DNA from 2 places in the Lactobacillus sp. ESL0263 genome. Region 2 is predicted to be linked to the other one. Evidence: riboswitches for the same ligand, from Rfam matches in the RefSeq annotation. Region 2 holds a riboswitch; the other holds the start of a gene.
The links. Region 2 has a riboswitch for lysine ahead of lysA (diaminopimelate decarboxylase). Riboswitches for the same ligand answer to the same signal wherever they lie in the genome.
Positions count from the first base shown of each region.

Region 1: it holds a riboswitch for lysine, as region 2 does, so the genes downstream of both, F5ESL0263_RS00680 (ABC transporter substrate-binding protein/permease) here and lysA (diaminopimelate decarboxylase) in region 2, are expected to answer to the same signal.

Region 1 covers NZ_REHL01000002.1:48,210-51,634, reverse strand. Annotated here, with positions in the region: gene F5ESL0263_RS00690 (DUF488 domain-containing protein) at 1-79, opposite strand, end outside; gene F5ESL0263_RS00685 (DNA-3-methyladenine glycosylase) at 125-757, shown strand; lysine riboswitch at 862-1,037, shown strand; gene F5ESL0263_RS00680 (ABC transporter substrate-binding protein/permease) at 1,149-2,768, shown strand; gene F5ESL0263_RS00675 (amino acid ABC transporter ATP-binding protein) at 2,768-3,425, shown strand, end outside.
Region 2 covers NZ_REHL01000006.1:413,458-416,882, reverse strand. Annotated here, with positions in the region: gene dapF (diaminopimelate epimerase) at 1-223, opposite strand, end outside; gene F5ESL0263_RS08270 (aspartate kinase) at 220-1,587, opposite strand; lysine riboswitch at 1,760-1,937, shown strand; gene lysA (diaminopimelate decarboxylase) at 2,033-3,343, shown strand; gene dapD (2,3,4,5-tetrahydropyridine-2,6-dicarboxylate N-acetyltransferase) at 3,353-3,425, shown strand, end outside.

The DNA.
Region 1 (3,425 bases), on a different contig from region 2:
GCCATAATCGATCCACTAAAATGCGGTACCCCGCAGGTTGCTCTTTTTCATAAATTCGAACTAATTTTATCTGATTCACTTTATTCACCTCTTTGTTAAATCTAGTGTACTACTCAAGGGAAAAATGGATTATTCAACTTACTTTACTAACCACTCAACTGAAGAAATTGGTGCCGATCTACTTGGTCGACCATTAACTTACAACGATGGCAAGCGCACTCTCGGCGGTTACATTGTCGAAGCAGAAGCATACTTAGGAAAAAAGGATCGTGCGGCACATTCTTATGGTGGTCATCGTAGTCCTGCAAACGAAGGTCTTTATGGCCGCGGCGGAACAATCTATATTTATGCTCAACGACAATACTTCTTTTTCGATGTTGCAACTCAAGCAAAAGATGAACCACAAGGTGTCTTAATCAGAGCAATTGAACCTGCCTGGGGAATTGAACAAATGATTAGTAATCGCTCAGGCAAAGACGGAGTTTTATTAACAAACGGCCCCGCTAAAATGATGCAGGCTTTTGGCATTCATGATAAAAATTGGGATCTACATTTTTTAAGTGATTCACCCTTTGCAATCGACTTAAATGATCAACATCAAAAAAGACCGCAAGAAATTGCTAAGAGTGCCCGCATCGGTGTCAACCAATCTGAATTGGAATGGGCAAATAAACCATTACGTTTTTTTGTTGCCGGCAATCCATATGTTTCGCGAATGAAGAAAAATGATTATCGTTCTAATAATGGCTGGCAATAAGTGCTAATTTTAAATATAAAAACTGGTAAGAGTACACATTTGATTTATAGCTGTTGACAAGTTAACCTTTTTAGCCTATCCTGTTGATTAAGTTAAATAATTTCCAATGCAATAGAGGTTGCGGTAATTACGAAACTAATCTGAGTGAACGAACACAATGAAGATTAGTGTAAGAGTTATCGCCGAAACAAAAGTGCTATTCGTTTTAATGCTTTTGTTGGGCTGCAGGAGAAGATCTTGCAGACTGTCCTAGTTAATACTGGGGAGCGCTATATGATTTGTCTAAAATATGATCAATTATAACCTCGTTGTTTTGTAAACAGCGAGGTTTTTATTTACGCTTTTTATTGTATTGGCTTTATTTGAAACAGATTTCTCGGAGGTTTTCAAAATGAAGTCAAGAAATAAGTGGATTACCGCTCTAATCACGGTGATTCTTAGTTTCATCATTACAAGCAATTTTGGTATTACACAAGTTAATGCCAAAAAAGATGATGGTGAACTAAAGGTAGCAATGGAGGCCAACTACCAACCATATAATTGGACTCAAACTACAGACAAAAATGGTGCGGTGCCAATTGAAGGCTCACGCACATATGCCAACGGCTATGATGTTAAAATTGCAAAAATAATTGGTAAACAATTGCATCGTAAGGTTGTTGTAGTTAAGACTGAGTGGGATGGTTTACTTCCAGCTTTAACCAGTGGCAAAGCTGACCTGATTATTGCCGGAATGAGTCCAACTGCTGAGCGTGCAAAAGCGATTAATTTTACTAAACCATATCGAAACAGTACTTTTGTTGTTATTACAAAAGTCAACAGTAAATACGCCAACGCTAAAACGTTAAACGATTTTAAAGGTGCTAAGTTAACCGCTCAGCAAGGTACTTCGCACTATGCACTAATTAAGCAACTTAAAGGTGCCAAGAGACAACCCGCAATGCGTGACTTTGCTGCAATGCGTCAAAGCTTAATTTCTGGTACCATTGATGGCTATATTGCCGAAGATACCGAATCAACCTCATTTAAAATGGTTGACCCTGACATCAAGGCAATTCCAATTAGTAAAATGGCCGGCTTCCGCATTTCTAAAGAGGATTCAACTACTGCAATCGGAATCGCCAAGCCAAACAAAGATTTACTCAAGCAAGTTAACCAAGTCTTAGCCACTATTCCAAATTCTGAAAGAACCAAGCTAATGACTACCGCCATTTCACAACAACCAAAAACTGATGAAACTAGCAAGAAAGGCAAACAAGATCCTTGGCTCGTCAGTGTTTGGAAACAATTTGGGGGCATGATTTTAAGTGGTATTGGTATGACCCTTCTTCTTGCTTCAGTTGGTACGATTGCCGGTTTCTTCATCGGTCTTTTCGTTGGTATTATTAGGACTATCCCTACCCCAACTAGCAGAGGTAAAAGATGGTTTTCGAAGTTTATTAACTGGCTCCTATCCGTTTATATTGAAGTTTTCCGCGGTACCCCAATGATGGTACAAGCAGCCGTAATTTATTATGGAATTGCTCAATTCTGGCACATCAATATCGATCGTACACTTGCTGCACTAGTAATTGTTTCTATTAACACAGGCGCATACTTAGCAGAAATTATTCGTGGTGGAATTATTTCCACTCCAGAAGGACAATTTGAAGCTGCCAGCGCACTAGGAATGACCCATAACCAAAGAATGTGGCATATTATTTTGCCTCAAGCTATTAAGAACTGTTTACCTTCAATTACTAACGAGTTCATCGTTAATATCAAGGACACTTCTGTTTTGAGTATCATTTCAGTCTCTGAACTTTTCTTTGTCGGTACAACAATTGCCAGTCAGACCTTTAAGTTCTTCCCAACTTACCTGACAATTTCAGCTATCTACCTGATTTTAACCTTTACAATTACCAGAATCTTTAATCTGATTGAAAAGCACTTGCAAGGAAACAAAAACTACAACTTAATGGCTAATCAAGTTCAAGTAGGCACAACTCAGGATATGGAGGCCAAAAAATAATGACTGAATCAAATGAAACTATTTTAAGCTTACAGCATTTGCAAAAAACTTTTGGACAACACCAGGTGTTACGCGATATTTCACTTGATATTAAAAAAGGCGAAATCGCAACTATTATTGGCCCGTCAGGTGGTGGTAAATCAACCACTTTACGCTGCATTAATTTACTGGAAGAGCCCACAGCTGGTGAAATTCACTTCCACGGTGAAAACGTCCTTGAGCAAAACTATAATCGTAATATTTACCGTGCTAAAGTTGGGATGGTTTTCCAACAATTCGATCTTTTCGAAAACAAAAATGTTTTAGCTAATTGCATGGTTGGCCAAGAGCTCGTCTTAAAACGTTCCAAGGACGAAGCACGTAAAGTCGCCCTTGCCAACTTAGAAAAAGTTGGAATGGAACAATACATCAACGCCCGCCCAAGTCAACTTTCTGGTGGACAACAGCAACGTGTTGCCATTGCTCGTGCTATTTCGATGGATCCGGAAATTTTATTATTCGATGAGCCCACAAGTGCTCTTGATCCTGAAATGGTCGGTGAAGTTTTAAGCGTTATGAAAAACTTGGCAACAACCGGTTTAACGATGATTATCGTAACGCACGAAATGGCATTTGCTAAAGAAATTTCTGATCAAATGTTTTTCATCAGTGACGGGG
Region 2 (3,425 bases):
AACCGTCTGCATTAATTACTTGCATCCTCCCTAGAGCGTCGGGATGACTGGATTCGCTAATGACAAGCAAACCATCTGCTCCGTTCAAAAAGCTAGTTCGTCTATCCGTTAATTGACGTGCTAAGTTAACTAATTCGGGATCGGTAAGTGGCTTTTCTAATTGAGTCTGATCTAATAAGAAAAATTGATTTTGCGAACCATGCACTTTTTGCATTTGAATCATGATTTTGCTACTCCTTTAAAAAATTGTTGATAAATTTGGCTAACAGCATTTGCTGCGTCTTCTTTCTTGGTGCCTAACATAATAGAAATACGCGATGCACCCTGATTGATCATGTGAATGGCAATATGCTCTTTGGCTAAAGGGGTAGTGATGTTCTTCATTGCACCGATTTTATTCCGCATCCCTTCACCAACTACCATAATGATAGCATAATCATCAATCCATTCTAATTGGTCGGGATGAATCACTTTTTGAATTTCACTACACATTTGCGCGCGCAGTTCTTCAGTAAACTGCCGTTTATCAAAGATAACCGTCAAATCATCTATACCTGAGGGCATGTGTTCGTATGAAATATTAAACTTGTAAAATATTTCTAGTAATTTAAGTGTAAAACCAGTTTCTTTATTAAGTAGATATTTGTGTAAATATAAAGCGGAAAAGTGATTTGAGCTGGCAACACCTGTAATCGTACTTTTAGGATGAAAATCTTTTTCAGGTACAATCATCGTTCCTGGTAATTCAGGGTGATTAGTATTTTTAACATTGATGAAAACCTGGCCTTGAATTGCCGGAATCAACGCTTCGTCATGGAAAACTGAAAAACCAGCATAAGATAGTTCCCGTAATTCCCGGTAAGTCATAATTTTAATTGGATGAGGGTTAGCAACAATTCTAGGATCCGCGGCATAAATTGCATTTACGTCAGTAAAGTTTTCGTACAAGTCTGCTTTAATTCCTCTTGCCCAGATTGAACCGGTGATATCCGATCCACCACGTGAGAAAGTGGCAATTTTGCCCTGAGTTGTAACACCATAAAATCCCGGAACTACTAGTATTTCTGGCGCTTCACGCCATTTAAGTAAATTTTGATAAGTTTCAGGTAAGACTTGAGCGTCGCTGGCAGCACTGCTTACCAAAAAACCAGCGTCCTGTGGGTCTAGAAAGCGTGCTGGTAAACCTTGCTCTTGCAAAATTAATGCTAGTAACTGTGCGCAGAGTTTTTCTCCATGTGCTTTGAAAGCTGCCATTAGGTATTCTGGCTCGTCATTAAAAGCTATTGGTAAGTCAACCAACTCTTGGTGCAAGAATGCAAATTTTTGGGGCTCAAGTGCAAAAAAAGCGGCAATTTCTTGATATCTCGTCCAAATTTGCTGAATAATTCCAGTAGTGTCTTGCTGTTTCAGTGTTTTTTGGGCATATTCAATTAACAGATCTGTAACTTTTACATCTTCCGCAAATCTTTTTCCTGGTGCGGAAGTGACGATTACTTTTCTGGTTGGGTCAGCATTAATAATATTTAGCACTTTTTGAAATTGTTCACCGCTTGCAAGTGAACTACCACCAAATTTAACAACTTTCATTTTTGCAACACCTACTTGATTAAAATAATTTAAATTCGATAGTAACGCATTTTAACATTTTAATTTTTATCTGCAACTAAAACATAACTGCAGTCATGTTTGCAAAAATAAAGTTAATTAATTATGAAAAAGCCGTTGACAAGTAATATTAATAATAATAATATTTTTATAAATCAAACGAAGAGGTCGCAACTAACAAAAGTACCTAGTGGAGTTTCTGCAAAAACGGTGAAGCTAGCGAAAGGGGCAGTTGCCGAAGCGTTAATTATTGCGGTAGTTAATCGGCTGGGACGTAATCTAATAAATTACGGACTGTCGCAAATTTAAATTTGCGGAGCGCTATCGCCAAAACTGAATCAGATCAAGGTTTAATCTGAAAGACTCTTTTGTACGCTATGCGCGTATTAAAGGGTCTTTTTCTTTACCAAAAAACGGGGGTTATTAGATGTCAACGAATGATTATTACCAGACGAATGATCAAGGTCACTTAGTGATTGGAGGTGTAGATGCACTTAAGCTAGCCGAAAACTTTGGCACGCCATTGGTGGTTTATGATGTTGCCCAAATTAGAAAACAGTTCAATGCACTTAAACAAGCTTTTGTTGCTGGACAGGTTGATTATGCCATCAGCTATGCTAGTAAAGCTTTTACCTCGATTGCAATCTATCAAGTAATCAACGAATTGGGTGGCCACATTGATGTTGTTTCAGGTGGAGAACTGTATACAGCGTTGAAAGCCGGCTTTCCAACGGAAAAAATCAGTTTTCACGGTAATAATAAAACAAAAGATGAACTCTTAATGGCCGTTGAAAATAATGTTGGGGTAATCATTTTAGATAACTTTCATGAAATTGAACTCCTGAAGCAAGTATTGCATGAAACAAACAAGAAAGTGCAAGTAATGCTCCGCATCACTCCTGGTGTGAGTGCACATACGCACGAATATGATCAAACCGGTCAAGAAGACAGTAAATTTGGGTTTGATGTTCGTTCGGGTCAAGCAGAAAAAGCCTTTTTGCAAGTTGAAGCGGAAGAGCAAATGGAGTTGATTGGACTTCACGCTCACATTGGTTCACAAATCCTTGAAACTGAAGGCTTTAATCTTGAAGTGGAAAAATTGATGCAGCTAGTTCACGAATGGAAGCAAAAATATGATTATCAGCCGCAGGTTCTAAATTTAGGCGGCGGTTTTGGTATAAGATATACCGCTAAAGATCGCGTAATTGGGCTAGGTACATTTGTTGAACAAATCATTGCCAGTGTCCGTACATTAGCTGAACAGTATCAGTTAAACGTACCAGCAATCTGGGTAGAACCTGGACGCTCAATTGTTGGTGAAGCAGGCTATAGCCTTTATACCGTTGGCTCCAGAAAGGATGTGCCAGGTTTAACTCCTTATGTGACTGTTGATGGCGGCATGGGTGATAACATTCGACCTGCGCTTTATCAAGCAGAATATGAAGCATTGGTTGCCCAGCGACCAGCGGCTGAACCAGTTGAAAAGGTCCATTTAGCAGGACGCTATTGTGAATCTGGTGACATTTTGATTGATCAGGCGTATTTACCAAAAACTAAGCCTGGGGATGTAATTGCTGTTCTTGCAACTGGAGCATATGGTTACAGCATGGCTTCTAACTATAACCGTGTTCCAAGACCAGCAGTTGTTTTTGCAGAAAATGGACAAGCACAAGAAGTTGTTACACGTGAAACCTATGACGATTTAATTAAGAATGACCGTTTTTATCAAGAAAAGTGAGGATATCAAATGAAAAATATGTCAGCGACAGAAATTATTGATTTTATTGCCAATGCGCCTAAGAAAACCCCAGTTAAGATTT